Regions from separate parts of the Paenibacillus sp. GCM10027629 genome, predicted to be linked through region 4. Evidence: predicted binding sites of a transcription regulator. Region 4 holds the regulator's gene; each other region holds the start of a gene.
The links. Region 4 encodes Rex, which represses fermentation and respiration genes when NADH is low (regulators of the CRP and FNR family bind a similar motif). Its sites were predicted from a motif close to TTGTGAAATATTTCACAA; they were not measured.
Positions count from the first base shown of each region.

Region 1: the regulator Rex is predicted to act here: its motif matches at 1,943-1,960, upstream of nadA (quinolinate synthase NadA).
Region 2: the regulator Rex is predicted to act here: its motif matches at 2,122-2,139, upstream of nirB (nitrite reductase large subunit NirB).
Region 3: the regulator Rex is predicted to act here: its motif matches at 1,972-1,989, upstream of scfA (six-cysteine ranthipeptide SCIFF).

Region 1 covers NZ_JBHTGZ010000021.1:42,076-46,295, reverse strand. The annotation lists gene ACFQZR_RS27955 (extracellular solute-binding protein) at 1-670, opposite strand, end outside; gene nadA (quinolinate synthase NadA) at 863-1,801, opposite strand; gene ftsH (ATP-dependent zinc metalloprotease FtsH) at 2,032-4,089, opposite strand; gene hpt (hypoxanthine phosphoribosyltransferase) at 4,178-4,220, opposite strand, start outside.
Region 2 covers NZ_JBHTGZ010000010.1:188,483-192,702, reverse strand. The annotation lists gene nirB (nitrite reductase large subunit NirB) at 1-2,099, opposite strand, end outside; gene ACFQZR_RS20225 (carbohydrate ABC transporter permease) at 2,340-3,167, opposite strand; gene ACFQZR_RS20220 (carbohydrate ABC transporter permease) at 3,186-4,073, opposite strand; gene ACFQZR_RS20215 (sugar ABC transporter substrate-binding protein) at 4,170-4,220, opposite strand, start outside.
Region 3 covers NZ_JBHTGZ010000012.1:732,247-736,466, reverse strand. The annotation lists gene ACFQZR_RS24030 (serine hydrolase domain-containing protein) at 1-770, opposite strand, end outside; gene ACFQZR_RS24025 (GNAT family N-acetyltransferase) at 918-1,793, shown strand; partial or broken gene ACFQZR_RS24020 (SUMF1/EgtB/PvdO family nonheme iron enzyme) at 1,722-1,901, opposite strand; gene scfA (six-cysteine ranthipeptide SCIFF) at 2,041-2,190, shown strand; gene scfB (thioether cross-link-forming SCIFF peptide maturase) at 2,280-3,671, shown strand; gene ACFQZR_RS24005 (hypothetical protein) at 3,737-4,000, opposite strand; gene ACFQZR_RS24000 (cupin domain-containing protein) at 4,034-4,220, opposite strand, start outside.
Region 4 covers NZ_JBHTGZ010000009.1:1,765,368-1,769,587, reverse strand. The annotation lists gene dinG (ATP-dependent DNA helicase DinG) at 1-1,541, shown strand, start outside; gene ACFQZR_RS17645 (redox-sensing transcriptional repressor Rex) at 1,519-2,184, shown strand; gene ACFQZR_RS17640 (amidohydrolase) at 2,159-3,472, shown strand; gene ACFQZR_RS17635 (cell wall elongation regulator TseB-like domain-containing protein) at 3,484-3,978, shown strand; gene ACFQZR_RS17630 (cytochrome-c oxidase) at 4,079-4,220, shown strand, end outside.

The DNA of each region.
Region 1 (4,220 bases), on a different contig from region 4:
TCCAGGAGTCTTTCTCGCCGATCGCCATTGGCGTAATGCCTTTTGCTTTGAGCTGTTTCACGACGTCGACCATTTCCTCGAATGTGGTCGGTACTTTCACGCCAGCTTTTTCGAACAGCGACTTGTTATAGTAGACGACGGCGATGTTATTGCCATCCGGCAGCGCGTATACATTACCGTTGAACGTATAGTAATCCAAGATGCCCTTCTGGAACGTATCCTTCAATCCGTTCTGCCCGATCATGTCATTGAGCGGAGCGAACAGGTCAGCATCAATGAACGGCTGCATTTGCGCAGCAGGGTTCACGATTGTAATATCCGGAACTTCTTTGGACGCTGCTTGTGTTTTGAGCTTCAACTTCTGCTGGTCCGTATTGAGCGAATCCAGCTCGATCGTAATGTTCGGATGATCTTTTTGATATTGATCCACGATTTTATGAAGCATTTTGTTTTTAGGATCCGTTGTATCCGGATAAATATTTTGGAAGGTAATCGTGATTTTCTCATTGCTGTTACTATTACCGTTATCTGTTGTCGTTGTTGTTGATGAATTATCTGCTGGTTTTGTTGTTGTATCGCTGGTATTGCTGCTGCCGGAACCACATGCCGCTAGGCTTAACGCGAGTACCCCAGCCATAACCGATCCGAGCATTCGTGATCTTTTTGTCATATCCTAATCCCCCTTCAGGTTTATGCCCTCATTATCCAAGATTAAGCAACCGCTTACAATGCAGTTATTTAGGGAGTCATGTTTGTTTTTTCAAGGTACATGCCAACGTGGGATATTTCCCATATTAAAAGAGAAAGAACCCTTGATTTACAAGGGCTCTTGGCGTGTTCGATATCATAAGTCTAATAAGTGCTACTTCACTTCTAACATGCGCTCCAACGATGACCGGGCTTTGTCTGCAATGTGAGGAGGAACGTAGATTTGTGGCTGCATCGTCTCCAAGCATTTCACGAGCTTCTTCAAATTGTTCACTTTCATATTCGGACATACGAGGAACTTCGAAGCAAAATGGAACTGCTTGTTCGGGCTATCCAGGCGAAGCTGATATCCAGTACCGTCTTCCGTTCCTACAATAAACTCCTGGCAGTCGGATTTGCGGCAATATTCTAGAATGGCTGTCGTACTACCGATAAAATCGCCCATCTCGACAACTTCGGGACGGCATTCCGGATGCACAACGAACTGCGCGTTTGGATATTTCGCCTTCATCTCTACGACATCTTTCAGCGTAAGCATGTCATGCGTATTGCAATATCCTTCCCAGATAATCATCTTCTTGTCTGTGAATTGTTGAACATAGTGGCCCAAATTTTTGTCTGGAACCCAAATAATCTCTTCAGAATCAACCGATTGAATCACCTTTACTGCATTCGCAGAAGTACAGCAAATATCTGTCTCGGCTTTAATTTCCGCAGATGAATTGATATACGTGACCACGGTCGCATTCGGGTGCTCGGCTTTGAGCTTGCGCAGTCCATCGACATTGACCATATCCGCCATCGGGCAACCTGCACGCTCATCTGGGATAATAACCGTCTTATTCGGAGCTAGAATCTTCGCGCTCTCACCCATAAAATGAACACCACAGAACACAATGACTTCAGCATCCGTCTCTGCTGCTTTCTGTGCGAGCAGGAATGAATCTCCTCGGAAATCCGCAACCTCTTGGATTTCGTCCCGTTGATAATAGTGCGCAAGAATGATTGCATTACGTTCCTTCTTTAATTGCATTAGCCGTTCTCGCAACTCGCGATTCTGCTCTGCCTTATGCTGCAATGCCAAAGCTTCCACTAGACCCACCCCTTTAGTATTTCGTACATCCACGCTTAACGCGTTATGACCCTCGAATCAGTTACCATTTAATTTACACACCCTTGCGTTGCATGTCAATCTGTCAAAACCGTAAAATCACCCTACAACGTGGTGCTTTGGTTTCGAAGTGATTCAGATCCTTTGCGGAGGTCCCCGAAAAAATCAAAAAAACCGGAACAATAAAGGCTATTGTCCGGTTTTTTGATACATTACTCTTTTTTATCCGTGTCTTCGTTATCGTTATGCACATCCGTGCTTGGTGATTCTTCTTTCACTTCTTCATCGACCTTGTCTGAAGCAAATTTATTCGATTGATCGGATTCGGATTGCGATTGAATATTCACTTTCACTGCATTTGCAGCATCCGTGGATTCAACCGTTTGGCTAGTCTCAGTAGATGCTGAATTCCCATCTGCTTCAACTGTCATACCATCTAACGAACCTGTATCGATCAATTGCTTAATTTGTTCAAGCTCCAACGTCTCTTTCTCAAGCAATGTCTTCGCAATGATATGAACCTCACGCGAGTGCTTCTTAAGAAGCTCCTGCGCTTTCTCATAACAACTACGAATAATCGTCTGCATTTCTTGATCGATCTCATAAGCGATCGAATCACTGTAATTCTGCTCATGACCGAAGTCACGACCCAAGAATACTTGGCCCTGCGAATTACCGAACTGCATTGGTCCGAGACGATCACTCATCCCGTATTCCATAATCATGCTGCGAGCAATACTTGTCGCTTGCTTGAAGTCACTGTATGCGCCAGTACCGATCTCACCAATGAAGATCTCCTCCGCCACGCGTCCACCAAGCAATCCTGTAATCTTGTCAAGAAGCTCTTGCTTCGTAACAAGCAGGCGATCTTCTTTCGGAAGCATAATGACGTATCCGCCAGCGCGTCCACGAGGAACAATCGTTACTTTGTGTACGGTGTCGGCATGCTCCAAGAAGTAACCGATGATCGTATGACCTGCTTCGTGGTAAGCCACGATACGTTTCTCGCGGTCACTGATCACGCGGCTGCGCTTCTCTGTACCTACGATAACGCGATCAATCGCTTCATCCACTTCTTGCATCGAGATATCTTTACGATTCTTACGGGCTGCGAGCAACGCCGCTTCATTCAATAAGTTCTCGAGATCTGCACCGGTAAATCCGGTTGTACGCTTCGCGATAACATCCATCTTCACGTCTTTGGCAAGCGGCTTATTCTTCGCATGTACTTTCAATACCGCTTCGCGGCCTTTGACATCTGGACGGTCAACTGTAATCTGACGGTCAAAACGTCCTGGGCGAAGAAGAGCCGGATCAAGAATATCTGGACGGTTCGTCGCAGCGACGATAATAATACCTTCATTCGCACCAAAGCCGTCCATTTCAACGAGCAATTGGTTGAGCGTCTGTTCGCGCTCGTCATGTCCGCCGCCGAGTCCGGCACCACGTTGACGACCTACAGCATCAATCTCATCGATGAAGATAATACATGGTGCATTCTTCTTCGCGTTCTCGAACAAGTCACGAACACGGGATGCACCAACCCCGACGAACATCTCAACGAAGTCCGAACCGGAGATGCTGAAGAACGGTACGCCTGCTTCACCAGCAACGGCGCGAGCAAGCAATGTTTTACCTGTTCCCGGAGGACCGTTAAGCAGGACCCCTTTCGGGATACGAGCACCGACAGCTGCGAATTTGCGAGGGTCCTTCAAGAACTCAACAACCTCAACAAGCTCTTGTTTCTCTTCGTCAGCACCAGCCACATCTTCGAACGTAACTTTCTTCTTCTCTTCATTATATAGGCGAGCACGGCTCTTGCCGAAGTTCATAACCTTACCGCCGCCGCCCTGCGCTTGATTGAACAAGAAGAAGAATAGGACGAACATAATAACGAACGGAATAATCGAAGTCAGGAACGTGAGCCAAATGCTCTCGCCTTCCATCGGTTTAACTTTAAGTGAAAATCCATTGGACTTACTTGCGTCCATCACTTCTTTATAAGCAGTAGGGTCGTCAGGCATGACAGAGTAGAAACTATCCGTCTTGGCGCCATCAGGTACTTTAATAAACTTACCTGTCACCAAGTTGGCTCTGCCTTGATATTGGACCGAGATATCCGCTACGTTCTTAGCCTCTAACGCTTCGCGAAGTTGGCTATATTGTATTTCTACAGCAGATTCGTTGCGATTGCCTATAAATTGAACAAGACCCACCACGACCAAAAATAGAATCAAATAAAAACCCGAATTACGGATGAACCGGTTCATCCCCAACCTCCTCTCAAGACACTTTAATTATTTTACCATAGCATGTCTTACCACCACAATAGAACGAGGTAAGCATCGATTGCAGCTGTTAGTTCGAGTAGACCTCTGGTTTCAAGATCCCAATGTAGGGG
Region 2 (4,220 bases), on a different contig from region 4:
CCGCCAAAATACAACTGGTATCCGTTCTCCACACAGACGACACCGAAATCCTTCGTTAACACTTCGGCACAGTTCCGCGGACAACCCGTAACACCCATTTTCATCTTGTGCGGTGTATCGACCATCTCGATCTCTTGCTCCAAGCGAATGCCGAGTCCGAGTGAATCTTGCGTACCGAATCGGCAGAATTGCGAACCAACACAAGTTTTCACATTGCGCAGCGACTTGGAGTAGGCGTAACCAGAACGCATTTCGAGCTCAGCCCATACCTTCGGCACATCCTCTTTCTTGATTCCAAAGAGTCCTACACGGGCCGCACCCGTGATTTTCACGAGCGGCACATTGTACTTCTTCGCCACTTCACCAATACGAATCAAGTCTTCCGGTGTCGTCGTCCCTCCGTACATCCGCGGAACCACCGAGAACGTACCATCATTCTGGATATTGCCGTCCATCCGTTCGTTGACGAATCGGGAGGCTTTGTCATCTTCATATTCATCCGGACGCAGCATGCGCAAATAGTAGTTCAACGCTGGACGACATTTCGAACAGCCCTCTTCATGCTTGAAGCCGAGCACGATACGGACTTCTTTTGGCGTATGCATCCCTTTCTCACGAATCGCTTCAACCACCTCATCGCGAGATAATGTCGTACAACTGCACATGCCGGTGACTTCCGCCGATGCGTCGAATTTGTCGCCCAAGGTATGAGCAAGAATCGCTTCCACGACCCCGCGGCATTTACCACAAGATCCGCCTGCTTTGGTCACGGCTTTCACTTCGTTGAAGGTACTTAATCCATGCTCCAGAATAGCTCCTACAATTGTGCCTTTGGTAACCCCGTTACATCCGCATACCGTCTCATTGGCACTCATCGATGCTACGTCGATCCCCGACTCTTCCCCGGCTTTGTGAAGAACCGATGCACTCGTATACTCTTGAATATCGGCTTCTTTCTTCAGCATGCTGAACAACCGCGTACCGTCCGATGCATCGCCATAGAGCACGACACCGACTACTTTATTGTCACGGACGAGCACTTTTTTATAGACACCCTTCAATTGGTCCTGCACCACAATCGCCTTCGTATCATCGCTCTCATGGATTTCGCCACCTGAGAACAGATCACACCCGGCCACCTTCAGCTGTGTTGAGAGAACGCTACCTTGGTATCCAGCCGTCTCTTTGCCTGTTAGAACATCCGCGAGTACAATCCCTTGTTCATACAGTGGTGCGACGAGCCCATAAGCGATCCCACGATGCTCAGCACATTCGCCAACCGCATAAATCTGTGGGTCTGAGGTTTGCATGTAATCATTCACTTGAATCGCGCGACCTACAGCAAGCCCAGCTTCCCGCCCAATCGCAGCATTCGGTCTGATCCCTACCGCCATCACGACAAGATCACATTCGACACTTGTGCCGTCATCGAATCTAAGTCCTTCAACCCGCTGATCGCCATAGATTTCCGTCGTCTTCTTCTCCATCAGGAACTTCATACCTTGCTTCTCGAGGTCCTTCTGGAGCAGCTTCGCTGCTTCACGATCGAGCTGCATCTCCATCAAATTCGGCAGCAAATGAACGACATGTACGTCCATCCCACGATCAATTAGACCGCGTGCCGCTTCTAGTCCGAGTAAGCCACCACCAATAACGACGGCTTTTTTGTATTGTTTCGCAGCATCCATCATCCGCTCTGTATCTTCAATCGTACGGAAACCGACGACACCTTCCAGCTCATGCCCTGGTACAGGCAGAATGAACGCGCTCGACCCTGTCGCAATAATCAACTCGTCGTAAGGAATGACCTTCCCTTGATTCGTAACGACTTGCTGCTGCTCTCGCTGAATTTCGGTTACTCGCTCATTGGAGATCAGCTGAATGTGGTTCTCCGTGTACCAATTCCAATCATTTATATTAATCTTGCTAAATGTTGTTTTGCCTTGTAAGACATTCGACAGCATAATCCGGTTATAGTTCGGATACGGCTCATCTCCAATCATGGTGATGTCGAACATGTCAGCATCTCTTTTTAGAATCTCTTCAATACAACGTGCGCCCGCCATCCCATTGCCGATCATGACCAACTTTTTTTTCATTGAACACGCCTCCATCACCACTTTGTGAAAAAATTAACATACTTAAATTATAACTATTTTCACACAATACAGTGTGATTCTACGCACATTTTTTAAGGAAATTTTGTGAAATTAATGGAAAAACGCCTCAGAAAAATACCAAAAAGCTGTTCCACACGTATCAGTCGCTACGTCGGAACAGCTCTTTTTGTTACATCTATCTGTAAAGGAAGGTTTCATAAACACGCTTCAGTTCTCACATTATTTCGAACTGGAAGTCGTGTAATTCTCAATAATATTTTTCTGGAAAATAATAAAGATGATAATAACTGGCATAACCATGAAGGTTGCGCCCGCCATCTGCAGGGCAAAATTCCCGCCATACTGACTTTTCAGTAATGAGAGACCGACGGACAAGGTATATAATCTTTCATTATTTGCCATGATTAACGGCCATAGGAAGCTGTTCCAACCACCGATAAAGGCAAGAATGGCCTGTACAGCAAGAATTGGCTTCGAACACGGAATAATAATCTGCATGAAAATTCTGAACTCACTAGCTCCATCGAGTCGTGTCGCTTCCAATATTTCATCTGGAATGGTCGTCATAAACTGACGGAACAAGAAAATTCCGAACGCCCCCACGAGACTAGGTAATACAATCCCCAGCATCGTGTCGGTCAAATTCATTTTGTTTAAGATCAAATAAACCGGGATCATCGTTACTTGGCTTGGAATCATCATTGTTGCCAATACCATAAGGAATGTACTTTCTTTCCCCTTAAAATCGTACTTGGCAAAACCAAAACCAGCCATCGCATTTAAGAACATTCCAAAGAATGAGAAAAGAACGATGATCATTGTATTTTTCAAATACACGGCAAAGTTCATATTTTGAAATAAATTGGTGTAGTTATCCAAAGTAAAATCTTTCGGCCACAATGTTGGTGGAATCAGAATAACTTCACTTTCCATCTTAAAGGATGATAAGATCATCCAAATAAAAGGAAGCACAAACATAATACCTCCAATTGTTAATACAATCCCGGCCACCCATTGAAATAATTTATCTTTATTTGCACCTTTCATCGGTTCACCTCCACTCTTTTAATAATCTGATTCTTTCGCTTGCACTCTATATTGAACCAACGTTACCGCGATGACAGCGATGAATAAAATAAATGATCCAGCCGCAGCATATCCAAAGTTACTCAATTGGAAACCATTTTTATAAATAAACAATGCAGCTGACATCGTGCCATCTAGTGGTCCACCCTTGGTCATAATGAACGGTTCTTCGAAGAACTGAAGCCATCCGATCATCGTCGTAATCGATACGAAGAAAATCGCAAAGCGCAGCATCGGAATCGTAATTTTCGTAACTTGTTGCCACGTATTGGCACCATCCAATTGCGCAGCTTCATAATAAGACTTCGGAATACCTTGCAATGCAGCAATGAAAATGATCATATTTAAACCTACCGCTCTCCAGAGTGCCATAAGAATCAATGATAATTTGGCTACTGTAGGATCGGTCAACCACGGAATTGCAGATAAATTCATAGATTCTAGAATGTAATTGAACAGACCAAATGCAGGGTTGTACAAATAAGTCCAGACTACCGCTACCGCTACAACGTTCGTAACAGAAGGCAAATAATAGACAACACGAAACACTTTGAAGATTTTAGAAGTACCTAAGTTAATCAATAAAGCCACACCAAGTGAAGTTACAATAACGAGAGGAACCCCAATAATAACGTAAAACAATGTATTAAAAATGGCTTTTAAAAAAACGGGGTCCGAAAGCACATTGATGTAGTTTTTAAAGCCAATAAAGCTCAAATTTGAATAGTCTGCTAATCCAGCCAAGTCCATATTCGTAAAACTAATGAACAGAGCCACGAAGATTGGCAATAATGAAAACACAAGGAGCAATATGATCGCTGGCGCAATGAAAAAATATGGTGCCTTCCTCGAGGTGAAACCTTTCATACCCTAGTCACTTCCTTTACTCAGGTTCCTGTAAACAAATAATGAGAGAGCTAACCGGCTATTGTAGCCGGTTAGCTTCATTGGTCTATATTCTTATTACTTATTAATAATCGATTCAGCTTTCTTGTTGAAATCGTCCATTTCCTT
Region 3 (4,220 bases), on a different contig from region 4:
CCTTGTGCGGAATCGATACGCTTTGCGCCTAAGCGGTTATCGCTTTGTTCGGACGTCGCAAGTCGAATGTACTGCTCAGAGAGTATTCTCTTCCCTGCGTAAACGCCTTGATCTAAGAGCATGAGGCCAATCTTCGCGATGCTCTCCGTCGATAGACTTAACCCCATTCCGCCAGCGGTCATCCCTTTCGGACAGGTTTCCCATGTGGGTCGTGGTATTCCTAATGGATCAAACAGTGTCGGCATAAGAAAATCTATTACATTTTGCCCCGTGACTGTCTCCAAAATGGCGGCCAACATATACGTAGAATGCGTGCTGTAACGGTAATGCGTTCCAGGCTCATGTTCGATCTCTAAGGATAAAAAAGTGCTCACCCAGTCTTCTTCTTGCGCAACAACAGCATAAATATCCTCATGGTGTCCCGCGTTCATAGACAATAGATGGTGAATCGTCATTTTCGATAAATTCGGCGAAACAGGATCAGGAAGCCGATTCTGAAAGAAAGATATGACCTTATCTTCCAAACTTAATAGACTGTGATCCCAAGCGATCCCCACAGCAAGGGAAGTGATACTCTTACTCAGTGAAAATAACAGCTGCGGACAATCTAGCCGATAAGGGGAGCGCGCGAATTTCGAGGTGACGCAGCCGTCTTGTATCAAAATAAATGTATTTACGTCTAAACTTTGTTTTTCGATTGCAGCGTAAAAATGGGTTAGAGCTTGTGAAGAAAGTCCGTGATTCTCCGGGTAATCGTGTGGTAGGTCCAATCCTTTCGCCTCCCTTTACTTATTGATTTCGATATTCTACCTGATACGACCTTCCAAGTGTCCAAAACAAATATAAATAAACTCTGCCTATGTATATCACATCGGTGTGATACTATGATGTTGACGAAAGTGGAGGGAGGGATATCCGTGCAAGAACCTCGATTTGTGAAGGATTATAAAAATAACGATGTGCTTAGGAAGAGTCTTTCGGAGCTTGCTCATCGTACGTTTGAGATAAGCTTTGAAGAATGGTACCAGAAGGGTTTTTGGAATGAACGATACATTCCGTATTCATTTGCGCAAGGGGACCAAGTGGTTGCAAATGTCTCGGTGAACCTACTTGATTTAGTGATAGATGGTGACAAGAAAAGCGCGATACAAATCGGAACCGTTATGACACATCCGGATTTCCGAGGGCAAGGGTTGTCCACAAGCTTAATGAACAAAGTGCTAGAAGATTACGAGAAACAATATGATGTCATGTATCTTTTTGCGAATGATTCGGTTCTGGGTTTCTACCCGAAGTTTGGGTTTCAAGCCGTAGAAGAATATCTGTTTACGATGGACTTTACCCCGAGGGAGATTGAGCCTACCGGGATCCGAAAACTAAATGTGAGTCGAGCGGAGGATCTGCATCTGATCTATCAATTCGTATCGGAGAGATTACCGGTTTCGAAGCGCTTAGGAACGGACCACACGCAAGGGATTTTCATGTTTTATGGCTTGAACGTTTTCCGAGAGGATATGTACTACCTGGAAGAAGAGAATGTCATTGTGGTGTATAAGAAAGAGAATCATCATATGGATGTTTTCGATATGGTCCACACGCAGGAGATTCATACGCAAGATATACTTACGAAGATCGCAGGGCGTGATACGAAAAAAATAACATTTCATTACACGCCTGATGATCCTGATCTCGTACTGAATAAGGCTAGCTATCCGGGAGGTCTATTCGTAAGAACGAATGGGGAACATCATTATCCGGTACACGTTAAACATCCGATGACATCGACGGCTTAATAAGTTAGGTGTAGAGGGGTTTGGTGCCCCTCCATATTGATAGGCCGTCGTTCCGGCTTTACATGCATGTTGCCACTCTGCTTCGGTCGGAAGGCGGTAGCCGTCTGACGGTGATTTAGGTGTGATCTATTTGATTGACGTCCATCTGTGGTCGTTGTTACCTTTGTTAAAGGTAAAAAAGTGAAATCATTCACATTGTTATCTTTATTGGTTTGAACGAATTGAAATGGCAGAGGAGTTATTCATGATGAAAAGAATCGTAACACTAAGCACACGAACACTGATGGATACCGCAAAACACGGCGGATGCGGCGCATGCCAGACATCTTGCCAGTCTGCTTGCAAAACTTCCTGTGGAGTAGCAAACCAGCGTTGTGAAAACGCAATGAACAAATAGGATTTGGAGTTCACCGCCCACTGCGCTGTAGATGGGCGGCTATTTTTTAACCCGTGTCAACATGTAGGCAAAGGAGCTTGATTAGCAGTATGATTCATCAATATCAACTGAACGGATATAACATCGTCCTCGATACTTATAGCGGGTCGGTGCATGTTGTCGACGAATTGGCGTATGACATCATCGCGCTGTATGAGCAAGCGTCCCCGGACGAGATCCTGTCCTTTATACCGGAGAAATACGAATATGATCCGGCCATTTCCGAAGAGAGTATTCGAGGAACCATCGCGGAGGTGGAGGAGCTGAGAAGCCAGGGGCAGCTGTTCACCAAGGATCCGTATGAAAATCTCTCGATCGATCTGAAAAATCGACAGACCTATGTGAAGGCGCTCTGCCTGAATGTCGCGCATACCTGCAATCTATCCTGCGACTATTGCTTCGCCAGCCAAGGGAAATACAACGGTGATCGCGCACTCATGAGCTATGAGGTTGGACAAAGAGCCATCGATTACCTGCTGGAACATTCGGGTCACCATCGAAATCTTGACATTGACTTCTTCGGCGGGGAGCCGCTGATGGCATGGAACGTGGTCAAACAGATTGTAACTTATGCAAGAAGCAAAGAAAAAGAATATAAGAAAAAATTCCGCTTCACCTTCACGACGAATGGCATGCTGTTGAACGATGAGATCACCGAGTTCTTAAATCAGGAAATGTACAATGTCGTATTAAGTTTGGATGGCAGAAAAGAGGTTCATGACCGACTTCGCACAACCGTGACTGGAAAAGGTAGCTATGATCATATCGTACCGAAGTTCCAAGAATTCATTCGACAGCGTGGAGACCAAGAATACTATGTACGGGGAACCTATACGCGTAACAATGTCGATTTCACGAATGACATATTTCATATCGCAGACCTTGGGTTCGACAAAATCTCGATGGAGCCGGTCATCTGTGATCCGCGGGAGCCTTATGCACTTACCGAGGAGGATCTCCCGGAGATTTACAATCAGTACGAAATACTCGCTAAGGAAATGGTCAAGCGGGATGAACAAGGCAAAGGGTTTATCTTCTATCATTACATGCTGGACCTCTCAGAAGGTCCTTGCATCCAGAAGCGAATCACCGGCTGCGGATCAGGCACAGAATATCTCGCGGTCACGCCATGGGGCGAACTGTTCCCTTGTCACCAATTCGTAGGAGATGATGCGTATAGCATGGGGAACATTTGGGATGGCATCACAAGACCTGAGCTGCAATGCCAATTTAAAGAAAGCAATTGTTATTCGAAGCCAGAATGCAAAGATTGCTGGGCCAAGCTGTACTGCAGCGGCGGCTGTCCGGCCAATGCCCTGCACGCAACGGGCTCCATCAACGGCATCTATGACTTCAGCTGCGATATCTTCCGCAAGCGAATCGAATGCTCCATCATGGCGAAGATTGCTGAGTCGATGCGAGCGATGGAGAATCACGGTTAGATTCATGCAAGAGGGGCTCCACAGTCAAAAAAATGACGGAGGAGCCCCTTTTTCTTATGATCATATCATGCAGGTCCTACATCATAATAGAGGTCTGAGAATCTACCACTCTCGGGAACGACACACAACACTTGTTGACCTTCAGTGAAATGGCCTTCTTTCACAAGCTCCAAGAACCAATTCGATTCGACCGTTGTGATTTCATTAACCAGCCTTACGTCTTGCTTCAGGTTAAGCGCGCCACGATCTGCCGCTTCATGAATGGACGCATAATCTAGCCAGGAAGGAAAATTTAGATGAGATGCAGAAGCAGCAGGTTCCTTGCGCATGCCAATGACAAAAAAGAGGGGGCTTTACCCCCCTTACGATGTTTCAGAAGCCATGGCAATGGCTTTCGTCTCATGAATTGTTCCGAATGGATGCTCAGGTGGCGCGTAGATCGCGTAAACTTTAAGCGGTTTATTCCCTGTATTGATGACATTATGCCATTTCCCAGCAGGGACCATAATGGCATAGCCATCGTAGGCGTTTTGATGAAAATCTAATTGA
Region 4 (4,220 bases):
CAGATATCAAGGTGGATCATCGATTCTTACCTGCTTATGATCATCTTGTCATTGATGAGGCCCATCATCTCGAGGAAGTCGCCGGGAAACATCTCGGTCTGCATGTGAAATATTTCAGTCTTGTTCATACCTTGCTGCGCTTGCTTAAGGATAGTAAGAATGGACAATTGCCGACGCTGCGTAATCGTCTCCATGTTATTCCTGATGAGAAGGCGCAAATGGCATGTGAAATTATTGAAGATTCCTATTCGCAGCTTGTTGATGCCAAAGAGATGTGGGATAAGTTAACGGAAATTTTGTTCAGTATGATGCCGCAGCGGACAAGTGATGCGAATCAAGAACAGGGCCAATATGTATATCGACTGCAGACAGAAAAAATGCCAAATGATTGGGATGCTGCTTCGGTACTCGAAGATCAGCTGAATGCCCTCTTGAACGAAATCGTTCGTAAATCTGAGCGATTGCTGCAAGATCTGCGGGATATACAGGAGGAATATGGGATTCAAGCGGCCGTGACGGATTTATCCGGAACAGTGAAGGATTTGGCGCGTGCGCGTGATGACATCCGATACTTTATGAAAATGAAGGAGCCGAATGTCGTATTCTGGATGGAAGCGAGCAGTCATTTCCGTAGTAAATCCTTGCAATTATTCGCTGTTCCAGCGGATGTCAGCGCTCAGCTGAAGGAATATTTCTTCGATGCGAAGAAAAGTATCGTGCTCACATCAGCAACCTTATCGGTTGATAAATCTTTCCAATATATGATTGAGCAGTTAGGATTGCAGGAAGCCCAGGATCAGGGACGGCTTCAGAGCATGGTGCTCCCATCGCCCTTCCAGTATCGTAAACAGGCGCTAGTGGTGATCCCACGCGATTTCCCGATGCTCAAAGGATCGAATCCGGATGCACATTTCGTGCAGACCTTAGTGAAGTCTCTGGCTGACGCAGCCGTGGCTACGCATGGCAGAATGCTCGTCCTGTTCACATCGTACCGGATGATGAAGCAGGTGTACGATCCACTCAAGGAGCTACTAAGCCCGCATCAAATTCAGGTTATCGGACAAGGCATTGACAGCGGGAATCGGAGTAAGTTAACTCGCAGGTTCCAGGACCAATCGGCGTCCGTTCTCCTTGGTACGAGCAGCTTCTGGGAAGGTGTCGATATTCCTGGTGATGCGCTAACCTGTCTGGCGATTGTGAGGCTTCCGTTCCAGCCGCCGAATCATCCGCTCATTGAAGCGAAGTCGGAGCTGCTGCAGAAGGAGAAGAAGAATCCATTCATGAAATTGTCGGTTCCACAGGCGGTTATTCGCTTCAAGCAAGGGTTTGGACGATTGGTACGTACCGCGCAAGACCGTGGGATCGTCATTATTTATGACACACGTGTTATTGAATCTTATTATGGCAAGTATTTCTTATATTCTTTACCAGGTCCGAAGATGGAGCATATGCGGCTAGATCAAATCGTGCCTCGAATGCAAGAATGGCTGTCGGACGAGGAAGAGAGGGGAGTCATCCATGAAAACAATGAAAATATCTGAAGCAGTTGTACGCCGTCTTCCCATTTATTTGCGCTATTTGAGTGAATTGCAGCAGCGTGAAGTCCTTACGGTCTCCTCGCAGGATCTCGGATTGAAGCTGGATTTAAATCCAGCTCAAATCCGTAAAGATTTAGCGTATTTTGGCGAGTTCGGGCGTAAAGGGATTGGCTATGATGTTGCTTATTTAATTCAGAAAATCCGCCAAATTTTGAAGCTAAATCAGCAGATTAATGTCGCTCTTGTCGGGGCAGGTAATCTTGGCCAAGCATTAAGTAACTACAATACATATCTTAAGGATAATATGAAAATTGTAGCTGTCTTTGATGCACATCAGCCGAAGATCGGCAGCAAGATTAATAATATTGTTGTTCAGCCGATGGAGGATTTAGAAGAGACTGTTCGTGAGCATAATGTTCGTATCGGTATTATTACCGTTCCTGCGATGGAAGCACAAAATGTGGCAAATGCTTTTGTGAATGCGGGTGTAGAAGCAATTCTGAATTTTGCACCGGTCATCTTAAAAGTGCCTCAGCATGTGCGTGTGCACACAGCTGATTTTACAACGGATTTATTGAGCTTGGCGTACTACTTGCACAATGGGAAGGATATGGACGAAGATGAAGAAGAATCTATGGATCATTAAGAACGGCTATTTCGCCGTTATGAACGCAGATAAACCTGTAATTCACGGGGTTATGGTGATAGAAGGGGATCAAATTCGGTATGTAGGCGAGCAGCTTCCAGCGGATTTGGTGATTCCTGAAGATGTAGAGGTTATGGATGGCAAAGGGCTATTGTTCTTGCCTGGTTTAATGAATACGCATGGTCACGCAGCAATGTCCCTGTTGCGCGGTCATGGTGATGATCTTGCATTGCAAGTATGGCTCCAAGAGAAAATGTGGCCGATGGAAGGCAAATTCACCTCGAAGGATGTCTATTGGGGTACATCATTATCTGTCCTGGAAATGTTAAAAGGTGGAACGACAACCTTCCTCGATATGTACGATCACATGGATCAAGTGGCAAAAGTGACAGACGAATCAGGTATTCGCGCGGTGCTGATGCGTGGAGCAATTGGTCTATGTCCTGAGGATGTCCAGCTGGCGAAGCTTGCGGAGGCGGTTCAATTTGCGAAGGATTGGCATGGCAAGGCGGATGGAAGAATTACGACGATGATGTCCCCGCATGCGCCTTATACCTGTCCTCCTGCGTTTATTGAGAAGTTCGTACAAGCTGCGCATGATCTAGACCTGCCAATGCATACGCACATGTCGGAGACGGCAGCCGAAGTACAGCAGAATGTGAAAGAATATGGGCTTCGCCCTGTGGCGCATCTCGAGAAGTTAGGTGTATTCACACGTCCGACGCTTGTTGCGCACGCGGTACATTTGACGGATGATGAGATTGAGACGCTTGCACGTTACAACGTAAGTGTATCGCACAACCCTGGCAGCAATTTGAAGCTTGCGAGCGGTGTTGCGAGAGTACCGGATCTGTTAAAAGCAGGCGTAACGGTATCGCTTGGTACGGATGGCGCAGCGAGCAACAACAACCTCGATATGCTTGAAGAAATGCGTCTTGCTGCATTAATTCATAAAGGGGTATCGGGTGATCCGACAGCTGTGCCTGCCTTGGAAGCCTTGCGTTTAGGCACGGAATACGGCGCGAAATCGATTGGGCTGGAGAATGTGACGGGATTGCTTCGTGCAGGGATGAAAGCCGATTTCATCGCTGTTAACATTGATCAGCCGCACTATAAGCCGCATACAGATCTGATCTCCCATGTGATTTACTCGGGTGCAGCACAAGATGTATGGCATGTATGGGTAGATGGCAAGCAGGTCGTCAAGAACCGTGAATGTCTAACCCTCGACGAAGAGAAAATTATGCGTGAAGCACAAGCTTGCTTCGACGGATTGTTAGCGCGTTAAGGGAGTTACAGATGCAGAGAAGATGGATCGTTATTATCATATCTGTCATTATACTGATTTTGCTCGGACTGCATTTATATTATCGGAATGTACAGAGCGGTGAATGGATTGCAGAAGATCGGGCAACGAAAGCTGCCTTAGAGCAATCATCCTTGAAGAAGGTAACAGGGATACAGAAGTCTGTATGGGAAGATGTATATTATATCGTCAATGGACTGGATGAGCAGGATCAGAATTTAGTGGTGTGGGTCAATCAAGAGGGAACTTCCGTACATACGGAGCAACTGAAGCAAGGTTCGACGAAGGAAGCGATACAAGAGAAAGTATTAAGTCGATCGCCTGGCGCAGATATCATTACAATCGTACCTGGCATTTGGGAACAGCAGTATGTATGGCAGGTGTTCTATAAAGCGTCCAAACCGAACGAAAAAGTACACTACTACTATGATTTTTACCGTTTCTCGGATGCAGGGTATTTGACAACGTATACCTTGCCTAATCGGTAAGAAAACCTTTGGAAAAAATGTATTCTAAAATAAGGATCTCGTCGATATACTAATCCCGACCGAGTAAGGTCATATTGATCGGAAGGGGTTGGTTCGATCCATGGGTGTTCGATTTCTGAAGATTGGCGTGCTGTACTTTATCTTGTCAATGGGTTTGGGGATGTATATGTCAATGGCCAAAGATTATGTGCTTGCAGGTGTTCATGCGCACGTAAATCTAATCGGTTGGCTATCTATGGCGG